DNA from 3 places in the Bradyrhizobium sp. CIAT3101 genome. Region 1 is predicted to be linked to each of the others. Evidence: riboswitches for the same ligand, from Rfam matches in the RefSeq annotation. Region 1 holds a riboswitch; each other region holds the start of a gene.

What was found. A riboswitch is a leader RNA that binds a small molecule or an ion and turns the genes downstream of it on or off. The one in region 1 is predicted to bind cobalamin.
Region 2: another riboswitch for cobalamin. It lies ahead of QA645_RS28610 (TonB-dependent receptor); the one in region 1 lies ahead of metE (5-methyltetrahydropteroyltriglutamate--homocysteine S-methyltransferase).
Region 3: another riboswitch for cobalamin. It lies ahead of QA645_RS28690 (DUF1636 domain-containing protein); the one in region 1 lies ahead of metE (5-methyltetrahydropteroyltriglutamate--homocysteine S-methyltransferase).

The regions. Positions count from the first base shown of each region.
Region 1 is NZ_CP121634.1:8,261,330-8,266,587, reverse strand. It holds gene QA645_RS38610 (LysR substrate-binding domain-containing protein) at 1-562, opposite strand, end outside; gene metE (5-methyltetrahydropteroyltriglutamate--homocysteine S-methyltransferase) at 1,146-3,473, opposite strand; cobalamin riboswitch at 3,551-3,776, opposite strand; gene QA645_RS38600 (TauD/TfdA family dioxygenase) at 4,554-5,258, shown strand, end outside.
Region 2 is NZ_CP121634.1:6,036,480-6,041,737, reverse strand. It holds gene cobF (precorrin-6A synthase (deacetylating)) at 1-151, shown strand, start outside; gene cobT (nicotinate-nucleotide--dimethylbenzimidazole phosphoribosyltransferase) at 162-1,214, shown strand; gene QA645_RS28615 (histidine phosphatase family protein) at 1,211-1,783, opposite strand; cobalamin riboswitch at 1,856-2,058, shown strand; gene QA645_RS28610 (TonB-dependent receptor) at 2,175-4,532, shown strand; gene QA645_RS28605 (PepSY domain-containing protein) at 4,545-5,258, shown strand, end outside.
Region 3 is NZ_CP121634.1:6,052,844-6,058,101, forward strand. It holds gene cobN (cobaltochelatase subunit CobN) at 1-1,073, opposite strand, end outside; gene cobW (cobalamin biosynthesis protein CobW) at 1,073-2,107, opposite strand; gene QA645_RS28690 (DUF1636 domain-containing protein) at 2,104-2,478, opposite strand; cobalamin riboswitch at 2,574-2,794, opposite strand; gene cobO (cob(I)yrinic acid a,c-diamide adenosyltransferase) at 2,835-3,470, shown strand; gene QA645_RS28700 (cobyric acid synthase) at 3,494-4,942, shown strand; gene cobD (threonine-phosphate decarboxylase CobD) at 4,931-5,258, opposite strand, start outside.

The sequences.
Region 1 (5,258 bases):
GAGGAATAGAAAGGATGTTTTTCGGGCTTTTGATCGCCTCGAGCGTCGCGGGCGCACACACAGGGCCAATCATCTCGTTGGATACGTGAACCTCACGGACGGGAAGCGGTCGCTTCAACACGCCGGAAACGAACAATACATCCAACGCACCAACAACCAGCGCGTCGAGATTGGAATCAGTCTCAAAGGCAAAATCAATGTTGGAATGGAGTTGACGGAACGTACCGATACGCGGCAAGAGGCTGTGCGACAAAAATGTGGTTGAGCATCCCACCACGACTGTTTGTGCCGCATCGCGCCTTCGTAGTTCGTAGCATCCTTTCTCGAGCATTGTGAACGCGCTCGCACAGCTGCGCTTCAGCTGTTCGCCGTCGGATGTCAGCCGCACGCCCGAGCTATGGCGAACGAACAGTCTCCTCCCGAACCAATCCTCAAGCAGGCGCATCTGATAACTTACCGCTCCGGTCGTTATGTTTAATCGCTCAGCCGCCTTTGAGAAGCTGGAAAACTCGCTAACCGCCTCAAACAGATGAAGGCTTTTCAGAATCGGTAACTTGCGCATCTGACTTATTTCTTTCTCGCCTCTAGCTGTGGTCGTTGTTGTTGCGCCATACACTCCGGTTTTCTTGCACCGACCGCCGCTATTGCTGACTGGCACCCCGGACCACTGAGACCTCTTTCGGTGCCGGCCTGTCACGCCGAACTGACCGGCCTGGCTGCCCGCCCCCCTTCGACGAAAGCTCGATTAAGGACCACAGGCCCTTCTGATCTTGCGGCCTCTGAAGCACGGTCGGCGTTGAGAAACGCCCGCTCAGCAGCGCGACATTGCTGCGCGACGGCTCCAGAAAGATAGAACGAACTTTGAGGTCGAATTAGCAATTCCTGGGCCAATGCCGCCCGGCTAAGCATACTGCATGACGAACGGGTAATTGGCAGGCCTGTGTTCGAACGCCCTCTATAAAGCGGTGCGAATTCCTCCGGCGGCGAAGATCCGGCCATCGCATATTGCCCACCGATCGGCTGGTTCGACAGTATCGCCTTGTTGGCGCCTGAACGAATTCAGCTGACCAAATTGTGACGTCGACATAATCTGGACTTTATCTGCTTCGATCAGCTCGTCGTTCGACCCCGCGAGCGCCCCCGCGTCAGGACGCCTTGCGCATTTCGCGGGCCGCCGCAACCATGTTGACGAGCGCCGGACGGACTTCGGTCCATTTGCGGGTCTTTAGGCCGCAATCCGGATTGATCCAGAGCTGCGAATCCGACAGTCGTTGGCGAGCTCGCGCGATGAGATCCGCCATCTCAGCAGCCTCGGGAACGCGAGGCGAGTGGATGTCGTAGACGCCAGGGCCGATGTCGTTTGGGTATTTGAAGGCAGTGAATGCGTCGAGCAGCTCCATCTTAGAACGGGACGTTTCGATCGAGATGACATCTGCGTCCATCGCGGCAATTGCATCGATGATGGCGTTGAACTCCGAATAGCACATGTGGGTATGGATCTGTGTCGCATCGGCAACACCGGAGGAACAGAGGCGGAAGCTCTCCACTGCCCAGTCGAGATAAGACTTCCAATCGGAGCGGCGGAGAGGCAAACCTTCGCGTAGTGCGGCCTCATCGATTTGGATCATGGTTGCGCCGGCTCTTTCCAGTTCGGCGACCTCATCACGGATGGCGAGCGCGATCTGACGGCAGGCCTCGCTCCGCGGAATATCGTCACGGACAAACGACCAATTTAGGATCGTCACCGGCCCCGTAAGCATGGCCTTCATCGGCTTTCTGGTTAGGGACTGCGCGTAGCGCCACCATTCGATGGTCATCGGCTTCGGCCGCGAGACATCGCCGAACAGAATCGGCGGACGAACGTAACGTGAGCCGTAAGATTGCACCCAGCCATGCTTTGTAAACACGAAGCCGGAAAGCTGTTCAGCGAAATACTGGACCATATCGTTGCGCTCGAACTCGCCGTGAACAAGAACGTCGAGCCCAATCTCCTCCTGCCAAAGGACGGCGCGAGCCGTTTCCTCTTTCAGGAATTGTTCATATTCCGCCTTTGTCAACTGTCCCTGGGCACGCGCGGAGCGGGCGTTGCGTACCTGCGCGGTCTGTGGGAACGAGCCGATTGTTGTCGTGGGAAACAGCGGCAGGCCGAAACGCTTGCGCTGAACCTCGGCACGGGTCGTAAAAGCGCTGTTGCGACGGCACATAGCCTCGTCAATCGCCGCCGCCCGCTGTGTGACAACCCTGTTATGGATCTTCGGTGATGCCCGGCGAGCCTTCGCTGCACGGTCTGATTCGGAAAGCGCGGCAATGGCGCTTCCGTCGCCTGCGAGTGCTTTCCCCAAGGCCGCGAGCTCGTCGATCTTCTGCACCGAGAAGGCAAGCCACCTCTTCACATCCGAATCGATATCGGTCTCGAGCTGAACGTCGATTGGGACATGCAAGAGCGAGCAAGACGGGGCGAGTTGCACGCGATCCTTGCCGAACTTTGCAATGAAAGGCTTGAGCCGCTCAACCAGTGCAAAGAGGTTCGAGCGCCACACGTTGCGGCCGTCGATGACGCCGAGCGAAACCACGAGGTCCGCGCGGGCGCTGATTTCAATTTGGCTCAATTGCTGGGGAGCGCGGACAAGATCCACGTGCAACCCGGCCACAGGCAGTCCCAGAGCGGTCGCCAGATTGTCGCCGATCGCTCCGAAATAAGTCGTAAGCATGATTTTGATGCCAGGGACCTCCTCAGCAAGACGTCCATAGGCACGCTGGACCGCACGCCGCGTCGTCTCGTCGAGATCAAGCACCAGATAGGGCTCATCAAGCTGGACCCACTCGGCTCCACGTTTCGCCAGTTCCTTGAGCACCTCGACATAGACGGGTACGAGGCTCTCGAGCAGCGAAATCGGATCAAATGTCGGATCGGCACTCTTGCCGAGCTTCAGGAAGGTGACCGGTCCGACCAAGACAGGACGCGTTTGATAGCCAAGGGCTTTCGCCTCCTCATATTCCTCGATCGGTTTGCGGGAGGAGAGCCTGAAGGTCTGTCCCTTATGGAATTCGGGCACCATGTAGTGGTAGTTGGTATCGAACCACTTAGTCATCTCCTGCGCAGCGGCGCCATGAGCTCGAGCTTGACCGCGGCTCGCGCCTTGTTCCTTATCTTGCGAGCCTCGTGCCATGGCGAAATAGGTCTGCAGCGAGACCGGCCCGCCGTCCCAGCCATACATCTCGGGAATGGCGCCAACCATGACGCTCGTATCGAGAACCTGGTCATAAAGCGAAAAGTCATTTGATGGGATGACACTGACGCCCAGCGACTTCTGACGTGCCCAATTGGCGACACGAAGACCCGCCGCTGCTTCAAGAAGCTGCGAGGTGCTGATCTTACCGGCCCAGTAGGCTTCGAGCGCCAGCTTGAGCTCACGGCGCGGTCCGATACGCGGCGTGCCGAGGGTTGCGACAGGAAGTGAGAGAAGAGACATAGCTTTAACCCCATTGTGTGTGGGGGCAAAGGCCATGGCGGAAACGCACTAGGCGTACCACCGGACACCCCGCCCGTGGACGAATATGTTGTCGGGGCAGGTCTCCTGGCTCGCGGGTCATCGCCTGCATCCCGCCTTCCCGAAGCTTCTGCTTCAGTGACACGTTTGGATGCGAGCTCGCCGCTTACAGTTGCGGGGGCAGCGCCGGCATTACTTCAATCCTGAGCGGATCAAGAGCGCACCGGCTTCCCTCTTAGCTCCAGATCGAGTGAGAGCTGGAGAACCTCGACGCCTCCGATTATCTGCAGAAGAAGCGATACGTCAACCCTGAGATCGTCTTTGCTGCGGCATCGGCAAGCCCGACGGTCTAACGATTGAGCCATCGAGGTCACCGAACAATCGTGATGTGAAGCTCTGCGCGCCTTTCCACCCGAACGAAGAGGTGGCCGTCACGCCGTCACGTGCGATCGCGCGCTATAAATGGTCCTAACCGCTTTCGGCCCCGCTATGCTGTTATTGGCTAGATGTATCGTGCAGCTCCTGGCCTTGAACGCCACCGCTGTGCGCGCAAATCGTACGGACCGTCAAAGGGACAGAATCTCGGACAGCACTCCCTGGCGCCTCGTCTCTGGGCTCGAGTCGAGAGGAAGTGAAGAGACTTCCCTCTCTTGTCACTTCGCCGTCACTACTGCGGTTTGCAGCATTTTGCGCAGCATCACGGATAGCTTCAAAGGGCCATGTGAACCGATCTCTGCGCCCCTCCCACCGCTTTTTCCATACGAATAGTTTTCTTGTTCCTTCAGCAGCGGACGAGACCTCAATCGCTTAAAGGACAAGGCGCTCTTGCATTGGTCAACTACCAGTTCTGGCAATTGAACGTACTGATAGACCACGTCAACTTTAGAGCCGCACTAAGCCTTAGCGGAGTCGCACCAACAAGTCCGAGGTTGCTTCAGGAGCGCAAGCTCCAACTCGGCGCTGTCACTAGGAATCTGACGCATTCCGCTATGCGGTCGGCAGTTGGCGTTCGACAGCTCTAGTCGAGTTTAGCGGAAACCGCCAAATTGGAGATTTGGAGCCATGACTTATACGGTCTTGTCGGATTGCGATGTTCCTCGCGGCGACATCGTCAAATGCGCTGCGCGCCTCGGCGCAGAAATCCGCAACGTCAAGCTATCGGGCGGTTTGCCGGAGCAGACGATCGGCTCGATCAATGAGTTACTATTGGAGCACAAGGTCATCTTCTTCCGAGACCAGGGACACCTCGACGATGCCGAGCAAGAGCGCTTTGCCCTTCGCTTCGGGAAGCTGGCACCTCATCCGACGCTCGGTGCGATCAAAGGTACGGCGTCAATCATCGAGCTTGATTCCGCCCGCGCCGGTAGCCGCGCCGACTTGTGGCACACCGACGGAACCTTCGTCGATGCCTACCCCAAAATTGCGGTACTACGAAGCCTAGTGATTCCACCATTCGGTGGCGATACGGTCTGGTCAAACACCGTGACGGCATATCTTGACCTAGCACCGCCGCTGCAGCGTCTTGCAGACAAGCTTTGGGCCGTTCACAGCAACGCCTTCGACTACGCAATATTGGCCCGCGTCAGCGAGCTCGACAAAAAGCATTTGGACGAAATCTTCACTAGAACGATCTATCAGACTGAGCATCCTGTCGTGCGCGTGCATCCCGAGACCGGCGAGCGCGCGCTAGTGCTTGGCGCTCTGGTGCAAAATTTCGTTGGTGTTCCGAAATACGACGGCCAGAAATTATTTGATCTATTTCAGTCT
Region 2 (5,258 bases), 2.2 Mb from region 1:
CTGGTGGGGCGCCTATCTCGGCATGGCCGATCAGATCATCATGTCCGGCCGGCTCACCGAGGTCGGCCCGCGCATCGTTGCCGCACGACACGAGGCGCGCGAGCGGCATGGCTGGATCATGGACAGTTACATTCTCAAGCGCAGGCCGTAAGCGAGGCAGCATGCTCCCTGAATGGGTCACCCGGAAATGCCCCGAGATCTCCGTTGCGCATCGCGATGCGGCGATCGCGCGACAGACACAACTGACAAAGCCGACCGGCGCGCTTGGGCGGCTCGAGCAGCTTGCGATCGAGCTTGCCGGCTTGCAGGCGACTGAACGCCCTCGCGCCGCGCGCGTGCCGATCATCATCTTTGCCGGCGATCACGGCATCGTCTCGCAGGGCGTGTCGGCCTATCCGCAGGCCGTCACCATCGCGATGATGGCGAATTTTGCTTCGGGCGGCGCCGCGATCTCGGTGCTGGCGCGCGAGCTCGGTTCGAGCCTCGAAGTGGTCGACGCCGGAACGCTGGCACAAGAGGCGATGCCTGATATCGTCACCGACAAGCCACGCCCTGGCACGCGCGATTTCAGCGTCGAAGCTGCGCTCACGCCGGCGGAGCTGGCGTTCGCCTTCGAGGCGGGACAGCGCGCAGTGGTGCGGGCGAAGGCCGATCAGCCCGATCTCCTGATCTTCGGCGAGATGGGTATCGGCAACACCACGACCTCGGCGGCGATCGCCGCGAGCCTGCTCGGCGTCGCTGCCGAGGAAATTGCGGGCCACGGCACCGGCGTGGATGCGGCGGGCCGTGCGCACAAAGCGCGGGTGATCGATGGGGCGATCGCGCGTCATGGCGTTACGGGTGCGGCGCCCGAGAAGATCCTGTGCGCCGTCGGTGGCCTCGAGATCGCGGCGATCTCGGGCGCGATCATAGCGGCTGCGCAGGCGCGCATTCCCGTGCTGATCGATGGTTTTATCGTGTCGGTCGCGGCGCTCGCGGCGGTGCGGCTCAATCCGTCGTGCCAACCGTTCCTGCTGCCGTCGCATCAATCGGCGGAGCAGGGGCACCGGCTGGTGCTGCGCGCGCTGAACGTGCAGCCGCTGATCAGCCTCGATCTCAGGCTTGGCGAGGGATCGGGCGCTGCGATCGCGCTGCCGCTGGTGCGCTCGGCCTGTAGCCTTCACAACGACATGGCGACGTTCGCACAGGCCAACGTCCCGGACCGGCCGTCCTAGGCCACGCGCTGATTGACCGAGACGACGCGCCAGCCGGTCGCGAGCCGGTCGATCCGGGTCAGCGACAGCGGATCGACGACGAAGCGCAAGGCCGCGTGCGGCGTCAGATCCAGCGCGATGCACAACGCGGCGCGGATGGTGCCGGAATGCACGATCAGCGCTGCCTGACGAGCGACGATCCGCGCAAGGCCCAACCGCACGCGCGCGACTTGTTCTTCAAAGCTCTCGCCGCCGGGCGGCCGCCCGCACGCCGGATCGCTCCAGAATTGCGCATAGGCCTCGCCGCCGTTCGCTGCGAGCTCGTCATGGCGCCGGCCGGTCCAGTCGCCGAAATCCTGCTCGCTGAATTCGGGCAGCAGGTCAGGCTCGAGCCCCAGCGCGCGCGCCGTCTCGGCCGTGCGTCGCGAAGGGCTCGCATAGCTCGCCGCATCCCGTGGCAAGCACCGTCGTAGCTTCTCGAGCTGCACGCGATCGCCGAGATCTGCGGGCGCGTCGGCGGCGTGGATCGTCCCCTTGACGCCCTCGACCGGCGCATGCCGGATCAGCCAGAGGAAGGTCTCGCCTTCCATGCTTATCTCCAAAGAAGTTGGTCGCTGTGGCAATAACGCCGCAGCTTGTACATTGACTCTGTCTTGATCGTAACCCTAGATGACTTTGACGGTTTCCCCGAGAGGGGATGAAAAGGGAATGCGGTGCGGGGACATGGTCCCCAATGCCGCAGCTGCCCCCGCAACTGTAAGCGGTGAATCCTTCGTCACAAGCCACTGGGTCCTCGGTCCCGGGAAGGCGACGAAGCGGTCACGACCCGCGAGCCAGGAGACCTGCCGTCAGCCGTGGTCACACGCGAAGATGTCGGTCGGGGAGTACAGACATTCGGCTTCATCGGAGGGCTTACCAGCCGGAAGATGGGACCTTGGTTCGCGGTGACGTGCCACTGACGTCACACCGAGGTCCAAGACCGTGTCTTCCATCCGTATTGTACGATCACGCCGTTTCCTGCTGGCGTCCGCCGCTCTCACATCTTTTGCCGCCACCGACATGTCAGCTGCCTTGGCGCAGCAGGCTCGCGAGCCCCTGCCTGCGGTGGAGGTCTCGCCGCCGCAATCCCGTCAGCAGGCCAAGCCGGGCGGCCGGGACGCGGCAAGCGCACGCCGCACGGCCGCACGCAGGCCCGCCGCGGCAGCGGCCGCGCCAAAGCCGGTCGTGCCGAACGCCACAGTGCCGACACCGCTCAACAGCAATGCGGTCGCCGAGAGCGCCTCGCGTCTCGGCCTGACCGTGCGCGAGACCCCCGCGACCGTCGAGGTGATCTCGGCCGAAACCATCCGCGAGCAGGGCTACCGCACCGTCTCCGACGTCGCCCAGGGCGCGGTTGGCGTCACCGCCGGCGACAATCCGTCCGAGCCGTCGGCCTTCTCGATGCGCGGCTTCACCAACAGCCAAATCAACACGCTCTACAACGGCATCAAGATCGGCCCGCAGAACATGACCTCGCGGGTCATGGATACGGCCAATCTCGAAGCCGTCGAATTTTTGAAAGGCCCGGCCTCGCTGATCTCGGGCGAGGGTGCCGCCGGCGGCGCCATCAACTTCGTCACCAAGCAGCCGCACACGGGTGCGATCCAGAACGAAGCCGACTTCTCCTATGACTCCCTGAACTCGTTCCGCGCGCATTACGGCTCCGGTGGCAGCACCAACGTCCAGGGGCTGGACTATCGCTTCGACATCAGCCGCTCCTCGCTCAACGGCTTTGCCGACGACACCAACACCAAGACGCTCGACGTCTCCGGCCAGCTCAACTACCGGATCTCCGACAGCCTTAAGGTGTGGGGTGCGATCGAGTACCGCGAGGACCGCTCAAAAGCCTATTGGGGCGCGCCGCTGGTGCCGGTCGCCTTCAGCGGCTCGCACGCCACGGCAGGAATCGTCTCCGGCACCTATGTGTCGGATTTCACTAAATCGAACCTCGGTGCAATTACGATCGACGATCGCACCTTCAACACCAACTACAACGTCCTCGATAACCGCAACGTAGCGCAAGAGGTCTGGCTGCGTGGCGGCTTTGAGTTGAAACTGGCGCCTGACCTGACGCTGAAGAGCCAGGCCTATGGTTACGGCGCCGAGCGCAGCTGGTTCAATAACGAGGTCGAGGCGTTTGATTCCACAAAAAACCAGGTTTATCGCGAGCGCTTCTATGTTGCGCACAGCCAGCGCCTTGTCGGTAACATCACCGACCTGGTCTGGGACGCCAATATCGCGGGCTTCGACAATCGCATGGTCACGACGCTGTCGTCGAGCTATCTCGACTTCGTCAGGCCGGGTTCCGCAACTTTTCCGAATGATTTCGTCTCGCTGGTCGATCCCGATCGCGGCTTCTACGGCACGCTCCTGACCAAGCAGCAGACCGCGCGTATCGACAACGAGGCGCTGTCGTTCGAGGACCGGCTGAAGTTGACGCGGACCTTCTCGTTGATCGGCGGCCTGCGCGTCGAACATATCGGGCTCGATCGCAACTCGACCGACCAGTTCGGTCTGGAGAATGCAGGCTTTCCGTTCTCGAAATCATGGGCGCCCGTCACCGGCCGCATCGGCTACACCTGGGAGGCCGTGCCCGGCCTGACCTTCTTCAGTCAGTACGCCACCGGCGCCGACATCTCGGCCAACAACATCTTCCTGCTCTTGCCCACCCAGAACCTGGATCTCACGACCGCGCGCACCTATGAGACCGGCGTCAAGCACGTGTTGTGGGACAACAGGGCGGAGTGGTCGTTCTCGGCCTACGACATCGTGCGCAAGAACGTCTACGCGGCAGCCGGCGGCCAGACGCTCAACATCGCGGGACGGCAGGAATCGAAAGGTGTCGAGCTTGCCGGGGCGATCCGTCCGATCGAGTCTCTGCGGCTCTGGGGCAACATCGCCTATGTCGATGCGCGCTATGCCGACTATGATTTCGCCGGCGGCTCGTTCTCGGGCAACACGCCGCCGAACGTGCCGCGCATCGTCGCCAATGCCGGTGCGTCCTGGCGCTTCTTCACGCCGTGGCCGGTGGAGGTCGGCATCACCGGCCGCCATGTCGGCGACCGCTACAACACCGACGCCAACACCGTAACCATGAATGCCTACACCGTCGGCGATGTCTACGCCTTCGTCGATATCCCGAAGACCGTGTTCAACGCCGTCGACCAGGCCCGCCTGACTTTCCGGGTGCGCAACTTCACCGACAAGCGCTACGCAATCTGGGGCGACCCGTTTTATCCCGACCAGATCCTGCTGGGCGCACCGCGGACCTACGAAATCTCCGCGGCGTTCAAATGGTAGGGCGCTGACCACATGATGGGCGCGATCGTCCTGTTGCACCGCTGGCTCGGGATCGCGTTCTGCCTCCTGTTCGCGATGTGGTTCGCGAGCGGCATCGTGATGCACTTCGTTCCGTTTCCGTCGCTGACGGAAGCGGAACGCTTTGCCGGGCTTGCGCCGGTGCAGGGCGGAGCGTCGATCATTCCGGTTGCCGACGCAGTCGTGGCCAGCAGGATGAGCGACGCCATCCGCGTTCGCCTGATCCGGCGCAGCGACGGGCCGGTCTACGTCGTGTCGGGTCCATCGCGCGTGCGGGCGGTCCATGCGTCAGACGGGACGGACGCATCGGTGGAATTTCCCGATCTCGCGCTCGCCATTGCGCAAGACCATGCCCGCAGCCGTGGGCTCGATGCCGCGCGGGCCGGGATAGCTGCGCGTGCTGATTACGACCAATGGAGCGTGCCGAACGGTTTCGATCGCCACCGGCCCCTGTTCCGCATAGCTCTCCGCGATGCGGCCGGGACCGAGATCTATGTCTCGTCGCGCACCGGCGAAGTCGTGCTGGATACGAGCCGCGGCGAGCGTGGATGGAATTGGGTCGGCAGTGTCGTGCACTGGATCTATCCGACGGTTCTCAGGAGCAATTGGCCGCTGTGGGACCAGGTCGTCTCGACACTGTCGCTGGTGGCCTTGATCGCGGCGGTGCTGGGGGCGGTGCTCGGTGTCGTCAGGATCAGGATTCAAGGC
Region 3 (5,258 bases), 2.2 Mb from region 1:
CGGGCGGCGATGGCATTCACGCGCTCCTCGTCCGGCTGATGCGCCAGATGCGAGAACTGCAGATCCGGATCGCGCGCGGCAGCCGATTTGAAACTCACCACGCCCGCGAACAGCCGGCCGTCGACCTCGGGCAGAACCACATGCATCGCGAGGTCACCGGGCGACAGGCCGCGCAGCGACTCCGCCCAATCCTCACGGCGCGCCGATGAGAGCGCGACCTGGAACACCGGACATGACGCGGCATCGAACGGCGTCGTGCCGTCGTCGCCCATCGCCGAGAACGCCGTCGCATTGACGATCGCAGCCGGAGGATTCTTGGCGAGATGGTCCCGCAACCAATCTGCGACGCCCGCAGCCTTCAGCGAGGTCACGAACACGCCGTGCGCGTCAAAGCCCTTCTCGCGCAGAGCAGCGATCAGTGCATCGACCGGGCCGGTGTCCGCGGCGGTGAGATAGGAGCGATAGAACGTCACCAGCGCGCGCGGCTTTCCTTCGCCCGTCAACGGCGCGGCGATCACGCCACGTGCGGGATCGTAGAAACCCATCTCGGGCACGTTCATCTCGCCGACGACGGGCCCGGCATAGAGACCCGAGGCCAGCGCGAGCTGCGCGATCGCGGCTTGCGCCGCAACGGGACCACCGGTGTCGCAGAGCACTTTCAGCCGGCGCAGCGTCGAGACCGGCAAGGTGGAGTACGCATCGAGCCGCGTGTCGTCGCGACCATCGGCCGGCAGCACGGCGAGCACGATGTTGCGATCTCTTGCCAGCTGCTGGAGCGCCGCGAGGCCATAGGGCCAATAGGACTCACCGCCGATCAGCCGCACCAGAATGCCGCGCGCCTGCGACAGCGTGCGCTCGACATAGGTATCGACCGAGAGGGGATGACGGAGCTCCGCGAGGTTCGCCAGGCGCAGCGACGGCAGGCTGTTGCGGCCGCGCCGCCAGCCGGCCGCAAACGCCGCCAGATCGGAATCCGAGTACGAGAGCACCACGAGATCGGCCGGGTCCTGGCCGATGTCCCTTGGCGTCGCGGTCTCTTCCAGACCGCGGCTCTCGCGGAAGACGACGTGCATCAGACTCCCAATCCCGCCTTGATCGCGGCCTCATCGATATCGCCGTGCTCGCCGATCACGACGAGCTTCGATTGCCTGCCGCCCGCGCCCCAGGGCTTGTCGAACTGGTGGCGCACGCGCTCGCCGACCGCCTGCAGCAGCAGGCGCATCGGCTTGCCCGCCACTGCGATGTAGCCCTTGGCGCGCAGCACGTTCTGCTCGCGGGCCAGCTTCTGGACGGATGCGACCAGCGCATCGACGTCAGTCACTTCAGGCAGATCAATCACGACCGAAGCAAAATCGTCGTGCTCGTGCTCTTCCTCGCCGTCATGGTGCGAGGGGCGCGCGGCGAGATCGTTCTCGGCGGCGGCGCCGAGACCAAGAATGACGCGCGCGTCGATCGCGCCGTCGGTGATGGGCAGCATCGGCACGCGGCGCGGCATCTCGGCGGTAATCAGCGCCTTGGCGGCCTCGATGCCGGCGCTGCCGGCCAGATCGGCCTTGGTCAGCAGCACGATATCGGCACAGGCGATCTGGTCTTCGAACACCTCCGACAGCGGCGTCTCGTGATCGAGATTTTCGTCGGCCGCGCGCTGTGCTTCGACAGCAACCGGATCCGGCGCGAAGCGACCGGCGGCGACAGCCTCGGCATCGGCCAGTGCGATCACGCCGTCGACCGTGATCCGCGAGCGGATCTCCGGCCAGTCGAACGCCTTCAGCAGCGGCTTCGGCAGAGCCAGCCCCGAGGTCTCGATCAGGATGTGATCGGGCCTCACCGGCCGCGCCAGCAGCTTCTCCATGGTCGGAATGAAGTCGTCGGCGACGGTGCAGCAGATGCAGCCGTTTGCGAGCTCGACGATGTTCTCCTCCGGGCAGTTCGCATCGGCGCAGGACTTCAGGATCTCGCCGTCGACGCCCTCGCTGCCGAACTCGTTGACGAGCACCGCGAGCTTCTTGCCGTTGGGATTGCTGAGCAGATGCTGGATCAGCGTGGTCTTGCCAGAGCCGAGAAAACCGGTGACGACCGTCACAGGGACTTTTGCGAGCGAATTCATTCGGCGGCCTCCGGCAACACGGCAATGGGGGGAATGCGGGCAAGCGACTGCTTGCGAAAGATTTCCGGCCGACTGCGCCAGGGCACGAGGCCGTCGGGCGCGGCGGCATAGGCGACAGCGCCCGCGACCACGTCCTGCGCGTTGGCATCCGACAGCCGGCCATAGACATAGGACCAGCGGCCGGGCGCGCTCAGCGCGACCGAGCAGCCCTGGCTGCATGCAGACAGGCATTCGACGGGAACCACATTGACACCGTCGGGCACGCCGGCCTCGAGGATCGCACCATGCAGACGCTTGCCGGGCGTAACCTCGCCCTCGCCAAGCGTCTGGCCGGCGCGGCAGGTGATGCAGACATGCAGTGTGACGGTCATCGCCTCTTCCAGAAGTAACAGCGGGAGGCGAAGAGGCTCACGAACCTTCTCTGCGAAGGCCCGTTTCCCCGTCGCGGAACACCCCGTCCGCCGGTCCAAAAATCGTCCGCGCTGGCAGGTCTCCCGGCTTGCGGAGCAGGGTTTCCCCTTCGATCCCCGCCTTCCCGATCCGCAAGTAGGATCAGTGGCTTTGGGCATCTCTCCGGTCACGGTCGCGGGGGCGGCTGCAGTTTGGACCCAAATCTTGCCGATTCGGACCCTATCGCATTCCCTCTTCGCCTGTCATAGGACAGGAACCAACGCCGGGTCACCATTTGCCCCCGGCCGCCTCTTGTCAAGCCGAAGGACCCTGTCAGATGAAGCCTGAGCCGGACACCCAGACGGCCGAGGAAACCGACGCCAAGCACGCCGCGAAAATGGCGAGAATCAAGGTCGCCCGCGACAAGATCATGGCGACCAAGAGCGGCGAAAAGGGCCTCGTCATCGTCCACACCGGCGCCGGCAAGGGCAAGTCCTCCTCCGCGTTCGGCATGATCGTCCGTTGCGTCGCCCATGGCTTTCCCTGCGCGGTCGTGCAGTTCATCAAGGGCGCCTGGGACACTGGCGAGCGGCGCCTGCTGACCGGGCATTTCGGCGAGCTCTGCCAGTTCCACGCCATGGGCGAAGGCTTCACCTGGGAGACGCAGGACCGCGCCCGCGACATCGCGGCGGCGCGCGCCGGCTGGGAGAAGGCCAAGGAGCTGATCCTCGATGCCAATCTGCGCATGGTCGTGCTCGACGAGATCAACATCGCGCTGCGCTATGACTATCTCGACATCGCGGAGGTCGTCGACTTCCTGAAGACCTCGAAGCCGCCGATGACGCATGTCGTGCTCACCGGGCGCAACGCCAAGGACGAGCTGATCGAGATCGCCGATCTCGTCACCGAGATGACGCTGGTGAAACATCCGTTCCGCTCGGGCATCAAGGCGCAGGCCGGCGTCGAGTTCTGACGACGCCAAGCTCTGAAAAAACCATGGCACGCGCATTGATGATCCAGGGGGCCGGCTCGGACGTGGGCAAATCGCTCATCGTCGCCGGCCTCGCGCGCGCGTTCACGCGACGCGGCCTGCGCGTGCTCCCGTTCAAGCCGCAGAACATGTCGAACAATGCCGCCGTCACCGTCGATGGCGGCGAAATCGGCCGTGCGCAGGCGCTGCAGGCGCTCGCCGCAGGCGTCGAGCCGCACACCGACATGAACCCGGTGCTGCTGAAACCCGAGACCGATGTCGGCGCACAGGTCGTCGTGCATGGCAAGCGCATCGCGACCGCACGTGCGCGCGAATATGCGGCGATGAAGCCGTCACTCATGGGCGCGGTCCTGGAGAGTTTCGAGCGCCTGAAGGCGCGCGCCGATCTGGTGCTGGTCGAAGGCGCCGGCAGTCCGGCTGAAGTGAATCTGCGCAAGGCCGACATCGCCAATATGGGCTTTGCCCGCAAGGCGGACGTCCCCGTCGTGCTGGTCGGCGACATCGATCGCGGCGGCGTCATCGCGCAACTCGTCGGCATCAGGACGGTGATCGACCCCGATGATGCCGCGATGATCCAGGGGTTTGTCATCAACAAATTCCGTGGCGATCCCGCGCTGTTCGACGATGGCTACAAGCTGATCGCGCAGAAGACCGCATGGCGCGGCTTCGGCGTGCTGCCCTGGTTTCCGCGCGCCGGCGAGCTGCCGGCCGAGGATGCGCTCGGCCTGAGCGACGCGCGCAAGCCCGGACAATGCAAGATCGCCTGCCTCGCGCTGTCGCGGATCGCCAATTTCGACGACCTCGATCCGCTCAAGCTCGAGCCGGGCGTGGATCTCGTGATGGTGCGTCCGGGCGAAGCGATTCCCGGCGACGTCAGGCTCGTCATCATCCCCGGCTCAAAATCCACCCGCGGCGATCTTGCCTTCCTGCGCGCGCAGGGATGGGACATAGATCTGCTCGCGCATCACCGCAGGGGCGGCCACGTGCTCGGCCTCTGCGGCGGGTACCAGATGCTCGGACGCAGCGTCGCCGATCCTGATGGCATTGAAGGGCCCGCGGGCGACACGCCGGGCCTCGGCCTTCTGGATGTCCAGACGGTGATGAGCCCGCAGAAGACGCTGACGCGTGTCGCGGCCGTGCATGCGGCGACGGATCAGCCGATCCAGGCCTACGAAATCCACATCGGTCGCACCGACGGGACCGATCGCGCACGGCCATTCGCCAAACTGAACGGCGAGCCGGAAGGCGCGATCTCGCGCGATGGGCGCGTGCAAGGCAGCTATCTGCACGGCCTGTTCACATCGGATGAGTTTCGCAGGGCGTACCTCGCGCAGCTCGACATTCCCGTGGGCAACGAGCCGTACCACGCCAGGGTCGAGAGCGCGCTCGATGCGCTGGCCGATCACATCGAGCAGCATCTCGACGTCGAAGGCCTGCTCGCGCTAGCGCGCTAGGACCTCGGCAAGGCGCGACCATTCGGCCTCGGCGCCCGGAAGACCCAGGCGCAACCATGAGGGGTTTTGCGCAAAGACGCGGGACCAGATCTGGCCGTGCGCCAGCTTTTCCTGCGCGGCAAGCGCGTCCGGCGTTTCGTAGAGACGAAACAGCGGCGCGCCGCCGACCAGCCGCCAGCCGTGAGGCTGCACCATGGCGTCGAGACGAACACAGTCATGCGCAAGCCGCTCCGACGTCGCCTTGGCCCAGACATCGTCACGCAAGGCACGGCAGCCGATCGCGATCGCGGCTCCGGAGACCGGCCATGGACCTGAC